2 regions of the Rhodovulum sp. YNF3179 genome follow, and region 2 is predicted to be linked to the other one. Evidence: riboswitches for the same ligand, from Rfam matches in the RefSeq annotation. Region 2 holds a riboswitch; the other holds the start of a gene.
The links. A riboswitch is a leader RNA that binds a small molecule or an ion and turns the genes downstream of it on or off. The one in region 2 is predicted to bind thiamine pyrophosphate.

Region 1: it holds a riboswitch for thiamine pyrophosphate, as region 2 does, so the genes downstream of both, thiM (hydroxyethylthiazole kinase) here and thiB (thiamine ABC transporter substrate binding subunit) in region 2, are expected to answer to the same signal.

What each region holds. Positions count from the first base shown of each region.
Region 1 covers NZ_JBOCEG010000006.1:160,017-171,635, reverse strand. Annotated here, with positions in the region: gene ACQ5SP_RS12495 (hypothetical protein) at 1-39, shown strand, start outside; gene ACQ5SP_RS12490 (3-oxoacyl-ACP reductase) at 69-833, opposite strand; gene thiD (bifunctional hydroxymethylpyrimidine kinase/phosphomethylpyrimidine kinase) at 830-1,642, opposite strand; gene thiE (thiamine phosphate synthase) at 1,639-2,247, opposite strand; gene thiM (hydroxyethylthiazole kinase) at 2,244-3,035, opposite strand; TPP riboswitch at 3,082-3,177, opposite strand; gene ACQ5SP_RS12470 (adenosylcobalamin-dependent ribonucleoside-diphosphate reductase) at 3,283-5,550, opposite strand; gene ACQ5SP_RS12465 (DUF1489 family protein) at 5,660-6,094, shown strand; gene hisG (ATP phosphoribosyltransferase) at 6,232-6,936, opposite strand; gene ACQ5SP_RS12455 (ATP phosphoribosyltransferase regulatory subunit) at 6,933-8,042, opposite strand; gene hisS (histidine--tRNA ligase) at 8,042-9,547, opposite strand; gene ACQ5SP_RS12445 (SlyX family protein) at 9,682-9,888, shown strand; gene dnaE (DNA polymerase III subunit alpha) at 10,125-11,619, opposite strand, start outside.
Region 2 covers NZ_JBOCEG010000009.1:127,356-138,974, reverse strand. Annotated here, with positions in the region: gene ACQ5SP_RS15610 (AMP nucleosidase) at 1-86, shown strand, start outside; gene ACQ5SP_RS15605 (HU family DNA-binding protein) at 222-512, shown strand; gene ACQ5SP_RS15600 (DMT family transporter) at 598-1,485, shown strand; gene aroC (chorismate synthase) at 1,482-2,582, opposite strand; TPP riboswitch at 2,676-2,780, shown strand; gene thiB (thiamine ABC transporter substrate binding subunit) at 2,820-3,821, shown strand; gene ACQ5SP_RS15585 (thiamine/thiamine pyrophosphate ABC transporter permease ThiP) at 3,797-5,374, shown strand; gene ACQ5SP_RS15580 (ATP-binding cassette domain-containing protein) at 5,358-6,053, shown strand; gene ACQ5SP_RS15575 (cytochrome c1) at 6,156-6,953, opposite strand; gene petB (cytochrome b) at 6,973-8,316, opposite strand; gene petA (ubiquinol-cytochrome c reductase iron-sulfur subunit) at 8,328-8,891, opposite strand; gene ACQ5SP_RS15560 (glutathione S-transferase family protein) at 9,237-9,842, opposite strand; gene ACQ5SP_RS15555 (hypothetical protein) at 9,843-10,127, opposite strand; gene mtaB (tRNA (N(6)-L-threonylcarbamoyladenosine(37)-C(2))-methylthiotransferase MtaB) at 10,279-11,550, opposite strand; gene dapF (diaminopimelate epimerase) at 11,547-11,619, opposite strand, start outside.

The DNA.
Region 1 (11,619 bases), on a different contig from region 2:
GGGCGCACGGTCATCGAGTTCGACGCCACCCTGCGCTGAGCGCCGGCGCCGGCCCGCGCGCGATCCTCTCAGCCGCAGACCAGCCCGCCATCGACCACCAGGGTCTGCCCCGTCACCGCCCGCGCCCAGGGCGAGGCGAAGAAAAGCACGGCATCGGCCAGTTCTTCCGGCGTGGTGACGCGGCCGAGCGGCGTCTGCTCCGCGATGATGTCGAAGACGGGTTCCGGCGTGGCGGCGCTGGCATCCGTTGTCCGCAAAAGCCCCCCGGCCACCATGTTGACCGTGACGCCCAGTGGCCCGAGTTCCCTGGACACGGTGCGCGTGAAGGCCAGCAGCGCGCCCTTCGCGGCGGTGTAGTCGTGATAGGGCACCACCGGGTTCTGGACGAGGTTGGTCCCGATCGTCACCACGCGGCCGCCGGCGGCGGCCTCGAAATGCGGGCGCAGCGCCCGGATCGCGTTGAGCGCGCCGCCCACGGCCACCTGCGTCTGGGCCGCGACGTCCTCCCAGGCCAGACGGTCGAGATGCGCCCGCGCGTCCCCGTCGAAGGAGAAATCCGCCAGCGCGTTGTGGACCAGGACCGTCGGCGGGCCGAGACGCGCCGCGACCTCCGCGACCATGTCGGAGACCGCATCGGGGTCGGTCACGTCGGCCTTGACCGCCGCCGCACCGGTGCCCAGCGCCTCGGCCAGGGCCTCCGCGGCCGGGCCGCTTCGACGATAGTTGATCGCGACGCGGGCGCCTTCGCGGTGAAAGGCGCGGGCGATGGCGGCGCCAAGCCCGCGGCCCGCGCCGGTGACGAGAACGGTCTGGTTCCGGAACGGACGGGTCATGCGGTCGTCTCCTTCGTGGTCATGGCATGGAAATGATGCACCGGCCCGTGACCCGTGCCGACGCCCAGCGCCCCGGCGGCCGCGATGGCGGCGGCCACATAGGCCTTGGCCATGCGGGCGGCCCCGGCCAGGGATCGGCCATGGCCGAGCCCGGTGGCAAGCGCCGCCGAGAGGGTGCAGCCCGTGCCGTGGGTGTTCCGCGTGGCGTGGCGCCGCCCCTCGAGCCAGAGCGCGTCGCCGGCGGTCTCGAGCAGGTCCGGGCAGTCCGCCCCGGACAGATGCCCGCCCTTGAGCAGCACCGCCGAGGGGCCGAGCGCACGCAGCGCCGCGGCCTGCGGCGCCATCGCGTCGCGGTTCCCGGCCTCGGCCCCGCCAAGCAGATCGGCCGCCTCGGGCAGGTTGGGCGTCAGAACCGTCGCCATCGGCAGCAGGCGGTCGCGCACCGCCGCGACGGCATCGGCCGCCAGCAGGCGGTCGCCGCCCTTGGCGACCATCACCGGGTCGAGCACCACCGGGGCCTCCAGCCCCGCCAGCGCGCCGGCCACGGCCTCCACGATCGCGGCGCTGCCCAGCATGCCGATCTTCACCGCATCGATGCGGATATCCTCGCGGATCGCGGCGATCTGGCCGGCGACCATGCCGGGCGCGACCAGGGCCACGTCGCGCACGCCGGTGGTGTTCTGCGCGGTCAGGCCGGTGACCGCGGCCATGGCATAACCACCATTGGCCGAGATCGCCTTGATATCGGCCTGGATCCCGGCCCCGCCGGACGGGTCGGAGCCGGCAATGGACAGGATGTTCGGGATCATGTCCGCCTCCATGTCTCGACAAGCGCCCGTGTCGCCGCCTCCGGATCGGCGGCGCGGCTGACCGCCGAGACCACGGCGAGACCGGCCGCGCCGGCGGATTTGAGCCCCGGGATATCGGCGGCGGCGAGACCGCCGATGGCGATCGTCGGAACCGGCGCGGCGGCGGCGATCCGCGCCAGGCCCGCGATGCCGACCGGCGCGGCCGCGTCGGGCTTGGTCGCCGTGACCCGGACCGGGCCGGCGCCGATATAGGACACGCCCGCCGGGATCGCGGCGCACTGCGCGACCGTCTCGACGGACAGGCCAAGCAGCGCCGTGGGGGCGATCCGGCCCCGCGCGGCGCGCGGGTCGCCATCGCCCTGGCCGATATGCAGATCCGCGCCGGTGGCGCGCGCCACCTCGACCCGATCATTGACGAAGACGCGCACGCCGAGCGGAGCGAGCTCGGCCAGCAGCGCCGTGGCCAACTGTGCCATCTCCGCGTCCGCGGCGCGCTTGTCCCGCAGCTGCACCGCCCAGGCGCCACCCCGCGCCGCGGCGCGGGCCTGTTCGGCGACCGGCAGGGGCGCCTCGGGATCGGTCACGACATAGACCGCCCCGATCATCCGACCGCCTCGATCCGGGCGCCGGCGTCGAGCACCGCCGCGCTCTGGGCATGGAGCGCATCGAGGAAGGCCGGCTGGAAGCTGCCCGGCCCCGTCGCATGCGCGCCGGCGGTCTCGCCGGCGAGGCCATAGGCGGCCAGCGCGGCGGCCGTGGCCTCCAGCGCGGGCTGGTCCACGCAGAAGGCGGCGATCACGCCGTTGAGCGAACAACCCATCACCGTGATCCGCGCCATGAGCGGGTGACCGTTCGCCACGCGGTAGGCGCGCCTGCCGTCCGTGACGTAGTCCACCGGCCCCGAGACCGCGACCACGCCGCCGGTGCGGCGGGCCAGAATGCGCGCGGCCGCCTCGGCATCGGCCACGGCATCACCCGCATCGACACCGCGCGCCGCGCCGCCCAGCCCGGCCAGCGTCAGGATCTCGGAGGCGTTGCCGCGCAGGACGGCCGGGCAGAGCGCGAGCAGGCGCGCGGACAGCGTCCTGCGGAAGCGCGTCGCGCCGACGCCGACCGGATCGAACACCCAGGGCCGCCCGGCCCCGGACATGATGGCGGCGGCCTCTTCCATCGCCGCGCCCCATTCGGCATCCGCGGTGCCGATGTTTACCGTAAGCGCCTGCGCGAGCCCGGCGAACTCGGCCACCTCGTCGCGGGCATGCACCATCGCCGGGGATGCCCCCACCGCGAGCAGCACGTTTGCCATGACGTTCATCGCCACGAAATTGGTGATGTTATGGACCAGCGGGCCAGCGGACCGCATGGCATCGAGGTGGTGTCCGGGATTTTTCATCTCGCCTCCTGTCCGGCAGGGGAGGCAAGCAGGGACGCCGCGACGGCGATCCGTCCTTGCAACTCCCTACGCCGGCATGATCCGGTTCAGGTTCGGAGGGTGCTTCTCAGCCCGCGCGCGGCGGACGCCCCTGTTGCTCTGTCCGAAGGAGTAGTCCCCCTGTCCGCGGTGTCAAGCACGCGGAACGGCGGCGCCGGCCATCCGCCCCTTGCCCGGGCCGCGACGTGCGGGACCGAGACTCAGCCGCTCATCCGCATTTCGAGAAACCGCAATCGGCGCAGGTCATGCAGCCCTCGATCATGCGCATCTCGCGGCTGCCGCAATGCTCGCAGGTCTTGCCGGCCGGCGCGGCCTCGCCGGTATCGTAGAGCGCCGCGTGCGGGTCGCTCTTCAGCCCGGTCCCGGCCGCGTCGATGAAGCCGATGGAGATCATGTGTTCCTCGATCACGCCGCCGATCGCGGCCAGGATCGAGGGGATGTATTTCCCCGCCACCCAGGCGCCGCCGCGCGGGTCGAACACCGCCTTGAGTTCCTCGACCACGAAACTCACGTCGCCGCCGCGCCGGAACACCGCCGAGATCATCCGCGTCAGCGCGACCGTCCAGGCGTAATGCTCCATGTTCTTGGAGTTGATGAAGACCTCGAAGGGCCGCCGGTGGCCGTTCACGATGATATCGTTGATCGTGATGTAGATCGCGTGCTCGGACATCGGCCATTTGAGCTTGTAGGTGTGCCCCTCCAGCGTCTGCGGCCTGCCGAGCGGCTCGGCGATGTAGACCACGTCGGCGCCGCGGTCGGCCTCTGGCGCGGCCTCGGTCTCTTCGCTGACCGACAGCACCGATCCGGTGACCTCGTTCGGGCGATAGGTCGTGCAGCCCTTGCAGCCGGTCTCGTAGGCCTTGAGATAGACGTCCTTGAAATGCTCGAAGGAAATGTCCTCGGGGCAGTTGATCGTTTTCGAGATCGAGCTGTCGACCCATTTCTGCGCCGCCGCCTGCATGCGCACGTGATCCTCGGGCGTCAGGGTCTGGGCATTGACGAAATGCCCGGGCAGGTCCGCGTCGCCGAACTTGTCGCGCCACATCTGCACGGCGTAGTCGACGACCTCCTCCTCGGTGCGCGAGCCGTCCTTCTGCAGGACCTTGCGGTTGTAGCTGTAGGCGAAGACCGGCTCGATCCCCGACGATACGTTCCCGGCATAGAGGCTGATCGTCCCCGTCGGCGCGATCGAGGTCAGCAGCGCGTTCCGGATGCCATGGGTGCGGATCGCCTCGCGCACGTCCTCGTCCATGTGCCGCAGCGCCCCGCTTTCGAGGAACTTCTCGGCATCGAAAAGCGGGAAGGCGCCCTTTTCCCTGGCCAGCTCGACCGACGCGAGATAGGCCTCGCGGGCGATGGCCTTCATCCAGGCCTCGGTCTGCGCGGCGGCCTCTTCCGAGCCGTAGCGCAGCCCCAGCATCAGCAGCGCATCCGCCAGCCCCGTGACGCCCAGCCCGATCCGGCGCTTGTTCCGCGCCTCCTCGGCCTGTTGGGGCAGCGGGAAGCGCGAAACGTCGACCACGTTGTCCATCATCCGCACGGCCGTGCGCACCAGATCGTGCAGCGCCGCCTCGTCGAGCGCGGCGGCCGGCTCGAAGGGGGCGCTGACCAGGGTGGCCAGGTTGACGGATCCCAGAAGGCAGGCGCCATAGGGCGGAAGCGGCTGCTCGCCGCAGGGATTCGTCGCGCTGATCTCCTCGCAGTAGCGCAGGTTGTTCATCTCGTTGATGCGATCGATGAAGATCACGCCGGGTTCGGCGTAGTCATAGGTCGCGCGCATGATCCGATCCCAGAGCGCGCGCGCCTCGACCGTGTGATACACCTTGTCGCCGAAGACCAGATCCCAGGCGCCGTCGGCCTTCACCGCCTCCATGAAGGCGTCGGTGACCAGGACCGAGAGGTTGAAGTTGCGCAGCCGCGCCGGATCCTGCTTGGCGGCGATGAAATCCTCGATGTCCGGGTGGTCGCAGCGCATCGTCGCCATCATCGCGCCGCGGCGCGAGCCGGCCGACATGATCGTGCGACACATCGCGTCCCACACATCCATGAAGCTGAGCGGGCCCGACGCGTCGGCGGCCACGCCCTGGACCGCCGCGCCCTTGGGCCGGATGGTCGAGAAATCATATCCGATGCCGCCACCCTGCTGCATGGTCAGCGCGGCTTCCTTCAGCATGTCGAAAATCCCGGACATGCTGTCGGGGATGGTGCCCATCACGAAGCAATTGAACAGCGTGACGTCCCGCGCCGTCCCGGCCCCGGCCGTGATCCGGCCGGCCGGCAGATAGCGGAACCCTTCGAGCGCTTGGTAGAAGGCATCCGCCCACTCTGCCGGGTCCGTCTCGGCGGCTGCCAGCGCCCGCGCGATTCGCCGCCAGGTATCCTGAACGGTCTGGTCGACGGGACTGCCGTCGGCCTCCTTCAGGCGGTATTTCATGTCCCAGATCTGCTCGGCGATGGGGGCGGAAAAACGCGTCATGGGGCAGCGTCCGATGGGTTGCGAAAGAGTCCTCGAAAATAGGCGGTCCGCTTGAAAAACGCAACGACTCGGTTAGCTTTCGGACGGACAGACAAGATATGGGGTCAGGGTGGCAAAAGGCCATATCAATCTCGTGAAACTCTGCGTCGGCGCCGAAAAGGTCGAGGACCTCGCGCGGTGGCAGGCGAGCCGCGCGGCGAAGTCCCCGGACGGCCTGCCCTGTCACGTCACCCGCATGTGGCCCAAGCGCGCGGACGAAATCCTCGCGGGCGGATCGCTCTACTGGGTGTTCAAGGGGGTGATCCTGGCGCGCCAGCGCATCCTGCGGCTCGACCCGGTCGACCGCGGCGACGGGGTGCGGCGCTGCGGTATCCTGCTCGACCCCGAGATCGTCCGCACCGAGGGGGCGCCCCGCCGGCCTTTCCAGGGCTGGCGCTACCTCAGGCCCGAGGAGAGCCCCCGTGACCTGCCGCCCGGCCGTGCGCGCGAGGAGTCGCTGCCGCCCGCCCTGGCCGCCGCGCTGGCCGAGATCGGCGTGCGCTGAGCGCCGCTGCGCGGCGATCGAGGCCTCCGGCGGGGATTTTTCACCACTTGGAGGGAGAGGCCGCGCGCTCCTTCCAAGTGGTCCAAATATCCTCGCGCCCGAAGGGCGCGAAACCGCCCGCGCGCCGGCGCGCGGGCTCAGCCCGCCGCGGCGAGCCCCAGCGTCTCGAGCAACGCGGCCAGGCGCCGCCCCGTGGCGCCCTCCGCCGGGGCAATGCGCGAGCGGAACAGGGTCGCCTGGCTCTGCAGGATCAACCCGTCGGAGAGGATCTTCAGGTGATTGGCGCGCAGCGTCTCGCCCGAGGAGGTGATGTCGGCGATGGCCTCGGCGGTCAGGTTCTTGACCGTGCCCTCCGTCGCGCCCTGGCTGTCCACCAGCCGGTAATCCGCGACGCCGTTGGCCTTCAGGAAATCGCGCACCAGCGTATGGTACTTCGTGGCAATCCGCAGCCGGTGGCCATGTGCCGCCCGGAAGGCCGCCGCCGCGGCGTCGAGATCGTCGAGCGTATCCACGTCGATCCAGGCCCGCGGCACGGCCAGCACCAGGTCGGCATGGCCGAAGCCGAGGCGCGCGATCTCCGCGATCTTCTCGGACCAGAGCGGGATCTTCTCGCGCACGAGATCGGTGCCGGTGACGCCCAGGTGGATCCGTCCCGCCGCAAGCTCGCGCGGGATCTCGCCGGCCGAGAGCAGCACCAGCTCCACCCCGTCCGCCCCCTCGACCGCGCCGGCATATTCCCGGTCCGAGCCGGTGCGCCGGACCGCGACGCCGCGTGCGGCGAACCAGTCGAAGGCCTGTTCCATGAGCCGTCCCTTGGACGGCAGGCCGAGCTTGACGGTCATGCCAATCCCTCCTGCACGGCGAGCACCTGCGCGGGACGGATCACGCCGCCCACGGCCGGGATCTCGCGGCCCTGCCCCAGGACCCGCGTGAGCGCGTCGTAGCGCCCGCCGCTGGCGACGGGCGGCAGCGCGCGCCCCTCGGCGTAGAACCCGAAGACGAAGCCGTCGTAATACTCGAGCGTGGTGCGCCCGTAGCTGCCCTCGAAGGGCAGCGCGTCGATGTCGACGCCACGGTCTGCGAGGGCGTCCAGCCGCGCCGCCATCCGGTCGGTGGCGGGCGCCAGGGCCGGCATTTCGCCGGCAAGGCCGCGCAACTCGGTCAGCGCGCGCGGCGCAGTGTCGGCCAGCCCGAGCAGCCGGTCGAGGATCGCCAGCTCACCGGCGGCGATCGGCGGCGCGGCGGCATCCGCCCGAAGCGCCGCGATGCGCGACGCGATCTCGTCGGGCGTGCGCAGGCCGACCAGCGGGCCGGCCTCGGCGATCAGCGTCTCGGCCGGGGTCGTCTCGGCCGCGTCCAGCAGTGCGGCGCGGCTTGCCGGCGGGGCCGTGCGCCCGCCGAACCGGTCGAGCAACGCGCGGAAGCGTGCCGGGCGCCAGATGTGACGCGCCAGCGCCGCCTTGCGCCGCGCCGTCGTGCGCAGGCCCGCCACGGCCGCCTTCAGCAGCCCGATATCCCCGGTCGCCGCCCGCAACCCCAGCGGCGCGAGCAGCTTCGCGAAAAGCGCGAAGACCTCGGCATCGGCGGCCGCGGGATCGTCGCGGGCGAAAAGCTCGTAGCCCACCTGCAGGTATTCCGAGGCCCGGTGAGAGGCCGCGTCCTGCATCCGGAAGACCGGCCCGGCATAGGTGTAGCGCGCCAGCTCGGCGCCCTCGGCCATGTGCATCTGCACCACCGGCACGGTGAAGTCGGGCCGCAGCATCAGCTCGCCCCGGACCGGGTCGCGGGTGGTGTAGGCACGGGCACGGATATCCTCGCCGTAGAGATCGAGCAGCGTTCCGGCCGGCTGCAGGATATCGGCCTCGACGGGATGCGCCCCCGCCGCGGCGAAGTGCGCGGCCAGCCGGTCGGCCTCGGCCCGGATCGCGGCTTTCGCGTCGGTGTCCATCAGCCCGTCCCGCCGGCCAGGATGCGCCGCACCTCGGTCACGAGGTCGCCGCGCGCGACCTCGTACTGCGCGGGGCGGGCCTTCCATTCCTCCAGCGTCGCATCCTCGGCGATGCGGGCGCCGAGCACGAGATCCTTGACCTGGACGACGCCGCGGGCGCGCTCATCCTCGCCCTGTATCACCGCGACCGGCGCGGCGCGGCGGTCGGCATATTTCATCTGGTTGCCGAAGTTCTTCGGGTTGCCGAGATAGACCTCGGCCCGGATGCCGGCGCCGCGCAGCTCGGCGGCCATGGCCTGGTAGTCGGCCATGCGGTCACGATCCATGACGGTGACGACGACGGGCCCGTGGGCCTCCGCCCCGCCCCGGCCCCGGGCATGCAGGGCCGCGAGCAGCCGGTCGACGCCCACCGACACGCCGGTCGCCGGCACCGCCTGGCCGGTGAAGCGCTTGACCAGGTCGTCGTAGCGCCCGCCCCCGGCGACGGAGCCGAACTGGCGCGGCCGGCCCTTTTCATCGGTGATCTCGAAGGTCAGCTCGGCCTCGAAGACCGGCCCGGTGTAGTAGCCGAGGCCACGCACGACCGACGGATCGATCACGATGCGGTCAGGGCCGAAACCCTGCGCGTCGAGCAGCGCCGCGATGGTCTCGAGCTCCTGGACGCCGGTCTCGCCGGTCTCTGCGCCCTGCACCAGTTCGCGCAGTCGCGCACAGGTCGCCGCGCCCGTCTCGCGGCCGGCGGCCATGAAGCCCATGACGATCTCGGCCTGCCCGTCGGAGAGCTGCGCGCCCTCGGTGAAGTCGCCCGACTCGTCCTTGCGGCCCGCGCCGAGCAGCGCGCGCACGCCGTCCTCGCCCAGACGGTCGAGCTTGTCGATGGCCCGGAGCACGATGCCGCGCTCGTGCTCGAAGCGATCCTGATCGGCGGGGTCGAGGATGCCCGCGACCTCCATCACGCCATTCAGGACCTTGCGGTTGTTGACCCGCACGATGTAGTCGCCGCGCGGGATGCCCACCGCCTCCAGCGTCTCGGCCAGCATGGCGCAGATCTCGGCATCGGCCGCTACGCTGGGCGCACCCACGGTGTCGGCGTCGCACTGGTAGAACTGGCGGAACCGGCCCGGGCCGGGCTTCTCGTTGCGCCAGACCGGGCCCATCGCGTAGCGGCGATAGGGCGTCGGCAGCTCCTGGCGATGCTGCGCGGCCACCCGCGCCAGCGGCGCGGTCAGGTCGTAGCGCAGCGCCAGCCAGTCGCCGTCATCCTCTTCCTGCCAGGCAAAGACCCCGGCATGGGGGCGGTCGACGTCGGGCAGGTACTTGCCCAGCGCCTCCAGCGTCTCGACGGCGGCGGTCTCGAGCGGGTCGAAGCCGTAGCGGTGATACACCTCGGCGATGGTGGCCAGCATCGCGTTGCGCGCGCTCACCTCCGCGCCGAAATAGTCGCGGAAGCCCTTGGGCGTCTCGGCCCTGGGCCGCCGGGGTTTCTTCGCCTTGTCCTTCGCCATCTCGCATCCCTCTTGGGCACTTGCCGCGTCGTCTAGCGGATGGGCGGCGGGGGGGCAAGGCGGGGCGCGTTCCCCGGTGCATCCCGGGCGCGAAGCGGTTAGGACTTCCGCGCAGGATCGGAAGGAGAGTGCATATGAGCGACCGACTGGACAACGCCGAGGCGGGACTTGCCCACCTGACCCGCATGGTCGAGGATCTCAGCGACGTCGTCGCGGGACAGGCGACGGCGATCGAGCGGCTCGAACGCCGCGTGGCGCTGCTGATGGACCGCGAGGCCGAGCGCGAGGTCGCGGCCGGCGGCACGGTCCCGCTCGGCGACGAGAAGCCGCCGCACTGGTGAGCCTTGCCCGGAACGACCGCGCCCGATGACCGCGACCCCGGCCCCGCCCCATCACATCGCCCTGTCCGTCGGGGTCGGCGGCGGCGCGCCGGACCGGCGCTGCGCGCCCGGGATTTCGATGCCTCCGGCGGGGATATTTCCGCCACTTGGAGGGCGCGGTCGGCCCGCCCCTTCCAAGTGGTCCAAATATCCTCGCGCGCAGGGCGCGCGAAACCGCCCGCGCGGCACGCGCGGGCTTAGTAGTCTTCCACCTCCACCACGCCGCCGAGGCTCCGGATCGCGCCCTTGACCTGGGGCGTCACCGGGAAGGGCTCGGGCAGCGCGACCTCGACCTCGCCGGGGAGGTCGGGCGCCATGAGACAGAGCGAGACCGGCCCGCGGGCGCGGACCTGGGCCTCGGCGCGGGCGCGCTCCAGCACGCGTGCGACGGTCGTCATTGCCGAGGCATCGTCGAGATAGACGCGCAGCCCCGCCGGCGCCGCGTCCGCCACCGCCAGGTCGACGGGCTGCACCCCGCGGGCCAGCAGCTTCAGCTGGTCGGCCTCCAGTGTCGCCTCGACCGAGAGGACCACGTTCGAGCCGGGTTCCAGATGCTGGCGCCCGGCCTCGAGCGTGTCGGAGAAGACGGTGACCTCGTAGAGCCCCGAGGGATCGGAGAGCTGGACGAAGGCGAAGCGGTTGCCGCGCGCCGACTTGCGCTCCTGGCGGACCGAGACCGATCCCGCGAGCTTGGCGACGCAGGGACCGCCGGCGGCCTTCTTCTCGAGTTCGGCCAGGGTCGACACGCCCTTGCGCTTCAGCGGCCCCATGTAATCGTCGAGTGGGTGGCCAGACAGGTAGAAGCCCACCGCCTGGTGTTCCTGGCCGAGCCGCTCTGCCGGCAGCCAGTCCTCGGCCTGGGGCAGGCGCGGCTTCGGCAAGGTCTCGGTCGCCTCGCCGAAGAGCGAGACCTGCGCCGAGGCGCGGTCCTCGTGGACCGAGCTCGAATAGGCCACCAGCGCGTCGAGGGCCGCGAAGACCCGGGCGCGGTTGGGGTCGAGTTCGTCGAAGGCCCCGGCGCGGGCCAGCATCTCGAGCGAGCGCTTGCCGATCCGCTTGAGGTCGACGCGCTCGGCGACGTCGAAGAGATCGCGGAACGGGCGCTCGCCGCGCGCCTCGACGATGAGGCGCATCGCGTCGGCGCCCACGTTCTTGAGCGCCCCGAGCGCGTAGACGATCTGCCCGTCCGCGACGGTGAAGTGCGCGCCGGAGCGGTTCACGCAGGGCGGCACCAGCCCGATCCCCAGCCGGTCGACCTCGCGCTTGTAGATGTTGAGCTTGTCGGTCAGGTGCATGTCGCAGTTCATCACCGCGGCCATGAATTCCACCGGGTGATTGGCCTTGAGCCATGCCGTCTGGTAGCTGACCACGGCATAGGCTGCCGCGTGCGACTTGTTGAAGCCGTAATTGGCGAATTTCTCGAGCAGGTTCCAGACTTCGAGCGCCTTGCCGTCGTCGACGCCGTTCTCCTTGGCGCCGTCGATGAATTTCGGGCGTTCGGCGTCCATCGCCTCCTTGATCTTCTTGCCCATGGCCCGGCGCAGCAGGTCGGCGCCACCCAGCGTGTAGCCGGCCATCTCCTGGGCGATCTGCATCACCTGTTCCTGGTAGACGATGATGCCCTGGGTCTCGTCCAGGATATGGTCGATCGAGGGGTGGATGTGGTCGCGTTCGGAGATCCCGTTCTTCACC
Region 2 (11,619 bases):
GCGCGCTCGAGACACTGCGCGACATGCCACTCGAACGCATCCATTCCCGCAAGCTGAGGAGCTTCGAAGAGACCGCATTTCTGTAATCGGGCAGAAAAAACCGCACAAAATGGCGTTTTTTGCTATGCTGATCGCCACTAACGATTGTGTGACACCACGATATTCAGTTAGATTCATGGATTGTAACCCCAAGAACGAGGGGCAAGCGAAGGAGCAGTCGAATGGCACAAAAACCGATGACCAAGACCCAACTCGTGGCCGCGCTGGCCGAGAAGACCGGCATGGACAAGAAAAGCGCCGGCGGCGCGATCGATGCGCTGACCGAGATCATCACCAGCGAAGTTTCGGGCGGCGGCGCCGTCACCCTGCCCGGCGTCGGCAAGGTGTACTGCCGCGAGCGGCCGGCCCGGATGGTCCGCAACCCCGCCACGGGCGAGCAGATCCACAAGCCGGCCGACAAGGTCGTCAAGATGACCGTCGCCAAGGCGCTCAAGGACAGCGTCAACAGCTGAGCGTTGTGAGCCCGGGGGCTTAACGCCCCCGGCCCCATCGTCTAGGGTCGCCTGCGGGCGGCCTTTTCCTTTTCAGGGGGACTTCATGGACATTCGCGCGATCCTTATGGGGGTGGCCTTTGCCGTCATGTGGTCCAGCGCCTTCACCTCCGCCAGGATCATCGTCCAGGACGCGCCGCCCCTGTCCGCCCTTGCCGTCCGGTTCCTGATCTCGGGCCTGCTGGCCGTGGGCATCGCGGCGCTGCTGGGCCAGCGCGCCCGGCTCACCCGCGCGCAATGGGGCGCCACGGTGCTCTTCGGGATCTGCCAGAACGCGCTTTACCTCGGTCTCAACTTCGTCGCCATGCAGACGATCGAGGCCTCGCTTGCCGCGATCATCGCCTCCTCCATGCCGCTTCTGGTGGCCGCCGCGAACTGGGTCGTCTTCGGCGAAAGGGTCCCCGCGCTCGGGATCTTCGGGCTCTTCGCAGGGTTTGCAGGCGTCGCGATCATCATGGGCGACCGGCTCTCGGCCGGGGTGGACGGCTTCGGCCTGACGCTCTGCCTCATGGGCGTGCTCGCGCTGACCTTCGCGACGCTCGCGGTGCGCGGGGCATCCTCGGGCGGGAACGTGCTGATGATCGTCGGGGTGCAGATGCTGATCGGCAGCGCGGCGCTCTTCCCGGCGGGTCTCGCGCTGGAAAGCTGGCAGGTCACCTGGTCCTGGCAGCTCGTCGCGGCCTTTGCCTACACGACGCTGGTGCCGGGGCTGGCGGCGACCTTCACCTGGTTCGTCCTGGTCCGGCGGATCGGCGCGACGCGGGCGGCGACCTTCCACTTCCTCAACCCGTTCCTGGGCGTGGCCATCGCCGCCGCGCTCCTGGGCGAGGCGCTCGGCGCGGGAGACCTGCTCGGCGTCGCCGTGATCATGGCGGGAATCCTGGCGGTGCAGATCTCGAAACAGGCCAAGGCGGCCGAGGCCGCCCCGCGCTAGCCGATCGCGCCGCGGTTCGCGCCCACCTGGCCGCGGTGCAGCAAAAGGTGATCGAGCAGGACGCAGGCTGCCATCGCCTCGCCCACGGGTACGGCACGGATTCCGACACAGGGATCGTGCCGCCCCTTGGTGACGATCTCGGTTTCCGCGCCGGACCTAGTGATGGTGCGCCGCGGCGTCAGGATCGACGAGGTCGGCTTCACCGCGAAACGCAGGACGACGTCCTGGCCCGTCGATATCCCGCCGAGGATGCCGCCGGCATGGTTCGAGGAATACACCGGCCCGTCAGGCCCCATCGCGATCTCGTCGGCATTGGCCTCGCCGGTCAGGTCCGCCGCGGCCATGCCGGCGCCGATCTCGACGCCCTTCACCGCGTTGATCGACATCATCGCCGCCGCGAGATCGGTGTCGAGCTTGCCGTAGACCGGGGCGCCCAGCCCCGCGGGAACGCCGCGCGCCGTCACCTCGATCACCGCGCCGACGGAATTGCCGGACTTGCGAAGCGCGTCCAGGTAGCCGGCCCAGTCCTCGGCCGCCTGCGGATCGGGCACCCAGAAGGGGTTGCGGTCGATCTCCGCCCAGTCGAAGCGCGCACGATCGATCGCATGCGGCCCCATCTGCACCATGTAGCCGGTGATGGAGATCCCGGGCGCCAGCGTCTCCAGCGCCGCGCGCGCCACGCCGCCGGCCGCCACCCGCGCCGCCGTTTCCCGCGCCGAGGATCGCCCGCCGCCTCGGTAGTCGCGGATCCCGTATTTCTGCCAGTAGGTGATATCGGCATGGCCTGGGCGGAACTTGTCCTTGATGTCACCGTAATCCTTGGACCGCTGGTCGGTATTGCGGATCATCAGCTGGATCGGCGTGCCGGTGGTCTCGCCCTCGAAGACGCCCGACAGGATCTCGACCTCGTCGGCTTCGCGGCGCTGGGTGGTGTAACGGTTCTGCCCCGGCTTGCGCCGGTCGAGCCAGCGCTGCAGCCCGGCCGCGTCGAGCGCGATGCCCGGCGGGCAACCGTCGACGGTCGCACCCAGCGCGGGCCCGTGGCTTTCGCCCCAGGTCGTGACCCGGAAAAGATGCCCGAAACTGTTGATCGACATGCGCGTTTCTCCTCTGTCCCCGCGGTCTAGCGGGCGGGACGGCGCGCCTCAAGCGGTTTCACCTTGCCGAAGCCCCGTGCCGCAACTAGGTTCGCCCCTACCTCGGGGTGCCCCGACAAGGGCTGAGATGCGCCGCCGCGCGAACCCGTTGAACCTGAACCGGCTCACACCGGCGTAGGGAAGGTGACCAGGGCAAGACGCTCCACCTGACCGCGCCTGTAGCGAAAGGAGGAGCGCATGAAACCGATTTCCATCCTGGCTGCGGGTTGTTTCCTGGCATTGGCGGGCGCCGCCGCTGCGCAGGACACCCCGACGCTGACCGTCTACACCTATGACAGCTTCGTCACCGAATGGGGGCCCGGCCCGCAGGTGGAGGCCGCCTTCGAGGAGACCTGCGGCTGCGACCTCGAATTCGTCGCGGCCGGTGACGGCGCGGCCTTGCTGGCGCGCGTGCGCCTCGAGGGCGCGCGCAGCGATGCCGACGTGGTGCTCGGGCTCGACACCAACCTGATGGCGGCCGCGGCGGAAACCGGGCTCTTCGCGCCCCACGGGCAGGACGCCCCCGCCTTCGATCTGCCCGTCACCTGGGACGACCCGACATTCCTGCCCTATGACTGGGGCTACTTCGCCTTCGTCTACGACGAGACCCGGACCGGGGACGCGCCCGCCAGCTTTCGCGAGCTGATCGCCGACGAGGATCTCAAGGTCGTGATCCAGGATCCGCGCAGCTCCACCCCCGGGCTAGGTCTGCTGCTGTGGGTCAAGCACGCCTATGGCGACGAGGCCGGCACGATCTGGGAAGCGCTCGCCCCGCGCATCCTGACGGTGACGAAGGGATGGTCCGAGGCCTATGGCATGTTCCTCGAGGGCGAGGCGGACATGGCGCTCTCCTACACCACCTCGCCGGCCTATCACCTGATCGCCGAGGAGGATCCGACAAAGGCCGCCGCGCTGTTCGAGGAAGGCCACTACATGCAGGTCGAGGTCGCCGGCAAGCTGGCCGGCACGGACCAGCCGGAGCTGGCCGACGCGTTCCTCGCCTTCATGACGTCGGACCGCTTCCAGTCGGTCATCCCGACCACGAACTGGATGTATCCCGCCGTCACACCCGACTCGGGTCTGCCCGAGGGCTTCGAGACGCTGGCCACGCCGGACAAGGCCCTGCTCTTTCCCCCCGAGGAGGCAGCCGCGATCCGTGACGCGGCGCTGAACGAATGGCGCGACGCGCTCAGCCGCTGAGCCCGGCGCTCGCGCTTGGCTGGGGCGCGGCGGCGCTGCTGCTGGCGCTGACGCTCGGCACCATCCTCGCCGTCGCCTGGCGGGCCGAGGCCGCGGCGCGGCTCGGTGCGGCCGACTGGGCGGCGATCCGCTTCACCGCCTGGCAGGCGCTGCTCTCGGCCGCGATCAGCATCGCGCTGGCGATCCCCGCGGCGCGTGCCCTGGCACGGCGCCGGTTCCGCGGCCGGGGCGTGCTGATCACGCTGCTCGGCGCGCCGTTCATCCTGCCGGTGATCGTGGCCGTCCTGGGCCTGCTGGCGGTGTTCGGCAGGGCCGGGCTGGTGAGCGGGCTGATCGCGCCGCTCGGCCTCGGGCCGCTCTCGATATACGGGTTGCAGGGCGTGGTGCTTGCCAATGTCTTCTTCAACCTGCCGCTGGCGACACGGCTGATCCTGCAGGGCTGGCACGCCATCCCGGCCGAGCATTTCCGGCTCGCCGCGCAGCTGGGCATGGGACCGGCCGAGATCGCGCGCCACCTGGAACGCCCGATGCTGCGGGCCGTGGTGCCCGGCGCCTTCGCGGCGATCTTCCTGATCTGCATCACCAGCTTCGCGGTCGCGCTGACGCTCGGCGGGGGGCCGCGCGCCACCACGGTGGAGCTGGCGATCTACCAGGCGTTCCGCTTCGATTTCGACCTCGGACGCGCCGCGCTGCTCGCCCTGGTGCAATTCGGGCTCTGCGCGATCGCGGCCGCGGCAGCGCTGATCGTCGCGGTGCCCGTGGCCTTCGGTGCCGGGCTCGACCGCACCGTGCAGCGCTGGGACGCGGGGGGGCGCGCCTATCGCTGGGGCGATGCCGCGCTGCTGACATTGGTCGCGGGGTTCCTTCTGTTGCCGCTGGCCATGGTGGCGGCGGGCGGGCTGGCCGCGCTGCCCGGCCTGCCGGCCAGCGTCTTCGAGGCCGCGCTGCGGTCGCTCGCGGTGGCGCTGGCCTCCACGGCCCTTACGCTCGGGCTCGGGATCGCGCTGGCCTCGGCCATCGTGCGGCTCCGGGACCGCCCGCGCCGCGCCGGTTTCCTGGAAGCCGTCGGCTACCTCTCCATCGCGGCCTCGCCCATGGTGATCGGCACCGGGCTGTTCATCCTGCTGTTCCCGGTGGCCGACCCGGTCGCGCTGGCACTGCCGGTCACCGCGCTGGTCAACGCGGCCATGAGCCTGCCCTTCGCCTTGCGGGCCCTGATCCCCGCGATCCGCGACGTCTCGGAGACCTATGGACGGCTCTCCGAAAGCCTTGGCATCGGGGGGTGGACGCGGTTCCGGTTGGTGACGCTGCCGCGGATCCGCCGGCCGCTCGGCTTCGCGGCCGGGCTGTCGGCCGCGCTGTCGATGGGCGATCTGGGCGTGATCGCGCTCTTTGCCGACCCCGACCAGGCGACGCTTCCCCTGCAGCTCTACCGGCTGATGGCGGCCTACCGCATGGAGGACGCCACCGGCGCTGCGCTGCTGCTGCTCTGCCTCAGCCTCGCCCTGTTCTGGATCTTCGACCGCGGAGGACGCGTTGGGACTGACACTTGAAAAACTCCTGATCGAGATCGACGGCTTCTCCATCGCGGGCGATCTGACCGTGTCGACCGGGCGGCGCGTGGCGTTGATCGGGCCTTCCGGGGCGGGGAAAAGCACGCTGGCGGCCGCGATCGCCGGTTTCATTACCCCGGCGCGGGGCCGCATCCTTTGGGAAGGCCGGGACATCACCGCCCTGCCCCCCGGGGACCGGCCGCTGACCCTGCTCTTCCAGGATCACAACCTGTTCCCGCATATGAGCGTGGCCGACAACGTGGCGCTGGGGCTGCGCCCGAGCCTGCGTCTCTCGGCGGCGGAAAGCGCCCGCGTGGACCGCGTGCTGGACCGCGTCGGCCTGGCAGGCCAGGGCGCCAAGCGTCCGGGGGCCCTGTCGGGCGGACAACAGAGCCGGGCGGCGCTGGCGCGGGTGCTGCTGCGGGACCGCCCGCTCCTGCTGCTCGACGAACCCTTCGCCGCGCTCGGCCCGGCGCTGAAGGCGGAGATGCTGGCGCTCGTCGAGGAAATCGCCACCGAGGCGGGCCTCACCGTGCTGATGATCACCCATGATCCCGCCGACGCGGAGCGGCTGGCCCAGGAGACGATCCTGGTGGCCGATGGCCGGGCCGCACCGCCCGTGGCGACCGGGGATCTCTTCGCCGACCCGCCGCCGGCGCTGCGCGCCTATCTCGGCTGACCCGGTCCGGTTGGCCCGGGTATCCCCCGCGCGCCGCGGCATCTTCGAAACGAAAAGGGCGCGCCCGTCGGGCGCGCCCTCGTCTCGTCCCGGGAACCCGGGTCAGGCCTGCTTGCGCTTGACCGGGGCCCAGAGCCGCTTGTTCGTCAGGTAGAGCAGCACCGACAGGAGCGTCAGCAGGATCACGGAGCTGAAGCCCATCTGCTTGCGCGCCATCATCTTGGGTTCGGCGGTCCACATCAGGAAGGCCGAGAGATCCTTGGCCTGCTGCTCGATCGTGGCCTCGGTGCCGTCGGCAAAGGTCACGTCGTCGCCGTAGAGCGGCGGCGCCATCGAGATCCAGCCACCCGGGAAGGCCTCGTTCTCGTAGAGCACGGTGCCCGCCTCGAACTTCTCCTCGCCGGTGTAGCCGGTCAGGAGCGAGGCGATGTATTCCGGACCGCCCATCCCCTTGAGGAACTGGTTGATGCCCAGGCCATAGGGGCCGTGGAACCCGGCCCGGGCCTTGGCCATCAGGCTCAGGTCCGGCGCGCCGGCGGCGGTCACTTCCGGGAACTTGTCCGACGGCCGCGCGGTGCGCATGTCGCCGGGGAAGGCGTCGTCGCTGTCGTCCGGAACCTCGTAGAACTCGGCATACGCCCGCACCTGGTCGTCCGGCAGGTCTGGACCGCCGGAATCCCCGAGGTTACGGAAGTAAAGCTGCTTCAGCCCGTGACAGGCCGAGCAGATTTCCGTGTAGACCTGCAGCCCGCGCTGGAGCTGCATCTGGTCGAACGTGCCGAACGGCCCCTCGAAGGAGAAGTCGTAATCCTTCACGTAGCCCGCGCCACCGGCTGCCAGGGCCGGGCCCGCGCCGAGGCCGAGAGCGACAAGCGCTGCGATCGTGGTCTGTCTGATCATCGCGTGTGTGTCCTTTCGTTCACTCGGCCGGGGTCGGCGTTGTGCCCGCAGTCTCCGACTTTTCCGGATAATGCGCGTTGAAGTCTTCCTCGATCGTCGCCGGCTGCGGCAGCGGTTTCTCGATCACGCCGAGCAGCGGCAGGATGACCAGGAAATAGCCGAACCAGTAGGCCGACCCGATCAGGGCGATGTAGGGATAGATCCCCTCGGCCGGCATCGCACCGACCCACATCAGCACCATGAAGTCGACGATCAGCAGCCAGAACCACCACTTGAACATCGGACGGTACCGGCCCGAGCGCACGCTCGAGGTGTCGAGCCACGGCGCCAGCGCCATCACGAGGATCGAGCCGAACATCGCCAGCACGCCGAAGAACTTGGCGTCGATGATGCCGCCGGTGATGAAGCCGGCGAACTGCACGATCCAGACCGAGTCGTCGAAGGCGCGCAGGATCGCGTAGAACGGCAGGAAGTACCATTCGGGCACGATATGCGCCGGCGTCACCAGCGGATCGGCCTCGATGTAGTTGTCGGGATGGCCGAGATAGTTCGGCATGAAGCCGACGATCGCGAAGAAGACCAGCAGGATCACCGCGAGCGCGAAGAGATCCTTGATCACGAAATAGGGCCAGAAGGGCAGCGTGTCCTTCTCGGCCTCGGCCTTGGACTTGCGCCGCACCTCGACACCGGTGGGGTTGTTGTTGCCCGTGGTGTGGAAGGCCCAGATATGCACCGCGACGAGCGCCGCGATGATGAACGGCAGCAGGTAGTGCAGCGACAGGAAGCGGTTCAGCGTCGCGTTGCCGACGGCCGGCCCGCCCAGCAGCCAGGTCTGGATCGCCTCGCCGATGCCGGGGATCGCGCCGAAGAGCCCGGTGATCACCGTGGCACCCCAGAACGACATCTGGCCCCAGGGCAGCACGTAGCCCATGAAGGCCGTGCCCATCATCAGCAGGTAGATCAGCATGCCGATGATCCAGGTCACTTCGCGCGGGGCCTTGTAGGACCCGTAATAGAGGCCGCGGAAGATGTGCAGATACACCGCCACGAAGAACAGCGACGCGCCGTTCATGTGCAGGTAGCGGATCGCCCAGCCGCCGTTCACGTTCCGCATGATGTGCTCGACCGAGGAGAAGGCCATGTCGACATGCGGCGTGTAGTGCATCACCAGGACGATGCCGGTGATGATCTGCAGCGCCAGGCAGAAGGTCAGGACGATGCCCCAGATCCACATCCAGTTCAGGTTCTTGGGCGTGGGGATCATCAGGGTGTCATAAGCGAGGCTCGCGATCGGCAGACGCCGATGAAGCCACTTCTCGAACCCCGACTTGGGCTCGTAGTGATCGTGCGGGATACCGGACATGGGTTTCTCCCTTAACCGAGTTTGATCGTCGTTTCGTCGACGAACGCCGCGACCGGAACCGGCAGGTTCTCAGGCGCGGGACCTTTGCGGATTCGGCCCGACGTGTCGTAATGCGAGCCGTGGCAGGGGCAGAACCAGCCGCCGAACTCGCCCGCCCCGTCGCCGAGCGGAACACAGCCGAGATGGGTGCAGACACCCATCTGCACCAGCCACTCGCCGCTTTCGTCGAGCGCCCGGTTTGCGTCGGTCGCCGGCACCTCGCCGTCGATATTGGCGTTCCGCGCCACCGGGTCGATGAGATCGTCGATCTCCACCTGGTTGGCGGCTTCGATCTCTTCGGCGGTGCGGCGGCGGATAAAGACCGGCTTGCCCAGCCATTTCACCGTGATCTGCGTGCCGGGTTCCAGCCCGGCCACGTCCACCCGGATCGAGGACAGCGCCTGCACGTCGGCCGAGGGGTTCATCTGATCGATCAGCGGCCAGACAGCCGCGCCGGTCGCGACGGCGGCCGTTCCGCCGGTCGCGTAATAGAGGAAATCCCGGCGGGTGCCCGAATTGTCTTCTGCGTGGGACACGAGGCATTCTCCCTTATCTGGCCCGAGGCTTGGGCCAATGATAGATCGCAAGCCTCGGTCGCCCAAGGCTTTCCGCGCGCATACTTAGAGCCGCGGGCCGTCGGCGTCTATCGGACAATCGGGCGCAGTTGGAACAGAATGTCGCACCCTGTGGCCTAGCCGCCGCGGCCGGGCCGGTCTTGCGGCCCGCGCCGGGACCCGCGCAAGCTTCCCCGCGCACGCCATCCCGATCATTGCGCTGGACATGATAGCCCGCGCCCGACCGGAGTCGAGGCCTTCCCGCGATCGGCCGCTCCCATGCCCGGATCGCGCCCGCAGGCGGCCGGCCGGCAGCGGCGGCGCGGGTCAGGCCGGCAGGGTCGCGGCCATGCTGTCGCGCTCGGAGATCTTCAGGAACCAGGCCGCGAGCGACTCGCGCCCGCCGCGCCAGTCGCGGTCGCCATGGCGGAAATCGAGATATCCCAGCGCGCAGCCCACCGCGATCTGGCCCATGCCGAAAGGCCCGTGCAGATGCGCCATCCAGCGCGCCTCGAGCGCGTCCAGCGCGCGGGTGATCTTTTCCCACTGGCCCGCGACCCAGGGCGCATGGCGGATCTCCTCGGGACGGCAGCGGGCCTCGTAGACCATGAGCACCGCCGCCTCCATGATCCCGTCGGCGGTCGCTTCCAGCACCAGCGTATCCCAAAGCGCGGGCGGCTCCGGGTAGAGCCCCGCCCCGGCCCGCTGATCGAGATAGCGGCAGATCACCCGGCTGTCGTAAAGCGTCGCACCGCCCGGCCGCACGAGGGCGGGGATCTTGCCGAGCGGGTTCTCCGCGACCGGCATCTGCTCCGGCGCCGTCGGGCTCCCCACCGCGAAACGCGGCGTCACCTCGTCGAGCTGCCCCGTCTCGCGCAGGACCACCTGGACCTTGCGGCAAAAGGGCGAGGCCGGATTGTCGTAGAGTTCCATTCAGACCCTCCGGATCGCGATCCGTCCAAGCGCGGCCATGTCGACCTCCACCCCCGGCCCGTCCGCGCCGAGCCGGATCACGCGGCGGAACCGCACCGCCCCGTTCACCTGGTCGCGATCCTTCGGGCGATGGGCGCTCAGGCCCTCGGCGAGGGTGTCGAGCGAGTCCTCGGCGCGCTGGTCGGTCTGCGAGACCTGTATCCGCCGGCTGAGCGCATAGGCGGCCAGGGCGACTGTTCCGTAGCGCAGGGCAACCCCGGCGATGGGGGCAAGGGGCAGGGCCATCGTCTCGTCCTCCGAATTCCTGACCAGAGACTAGGCAGCCCCGGCCGCCCTGTCCACAGGCGCGGCTCCAGGCTTCCAAGTGGCGGAAATATCCCCGCGCGCAGCGCGGAGAATCGCACGAAGTGCCAGACGGCTTGCGCCCGCAGGGCGCTCAACCGGCCGGAACGGCCGACAGTTGCACCCCGTCATGGCCGGTGATCCGGGCCGGGACGATCGCGCCTTCCTGCTGATCGGCCGCGAAGCGGACCTCGGTGAATTGCGGGGTGCGCCCCATTCGCGGGGTCTCCATCAGCACGTCGTGCCGCGCCCCCTGCTGTCGGTCGAGATGCGCGGCGACCCGCGCCGCACCGGCCGCGCGCAAGCGGGCGGCACGCGCCTTGACCGTCGCCCCGTCCGGCTGCGGCATGCGCGCCGCGGGGGTGCCGGGCCGGGCCGAGAAGGGAAAGACATGCAGCCAGGTCAGCCCGCATTCTTCGACCAGCCTGAGCGAGTTTTCGAACATCGCCTCGGTCTCGGTCGGAAAGCCCGCGATGATGTCGGCGCCGAAAACGATGTCGGGACGCAGACGCCGGGCCTCGGCACAGAAGCGGATCGCGTCGTCACGCAGGTGGCGGCGCTTCATCCGCTTCAGGATCATGTCGTCGCCGGCCTGCAGGGACAGGTGCAGATGCGGCATCAGCCGGGATTCGGTCGCGACGGCCCGCATCAGGTTGTCGTCCGCCTCGATCGAATCGATCGACGATATGCGCAGCCGTGGAAGGTCGGGTACGAGACGCAGGATCCGCATCACCAGGTCGCCCAGCCGCGGGGCGCCCGGCAGATCCGCGCCCCAGCTGGTCAGGTCCACCCCGGTCAGCACCACCTCGTTGAAGCCCTTGTCCACGAGCCGCCTGATCTGCGCGACCACCACCCCGGCCGGCACGCTCCGCGAATTGCCGCGGCCATAGGGGATGATGCAGAAGGTGCAGCGGTGATCGCAGCCGTTCTGCACCTGGACATAGGCGCGGCTGCGCGTCCCGAACCCGTCAATGAGATGGCCGGCGGTCTCGGTCACGGACATGATGTCGTCCACCTGGACCCGCTCGGTTTCACCCACGAAATCCGGCCCGCGCGCCAGCCGGTCCCAGGTGGTGCGCTGCATCTTCTCGGTATTGCCGATGACGTGATCGACCTCGTCCATCGCGGCGAAGGTTCCGGGTTCGGTCTGGGCGGCACAGCCTGTGACCACGAGCGTCGCGTCCGGATTCTCGCGGCGCAGACGGCGGATTTCCTGGCGGGCCTTGCGGACCGCTTCCGCCGTCACCGCGCAGGTGTTCACCACGACGGCATCGCCGAGACCGGCCGCGCCGGAAAGCTCGCGCATCGCCTCGGTCTCGTAGGCGTTCAGCCTGCAGCCCAGCGTGGTGAAGCGCGGCGCGGTCACGAAAGCCCCTCCAGGAAGGCGGGCGTCAGCACCCCGTCGAAGACATGCGCGGTCGGGCCGGTCATCCAG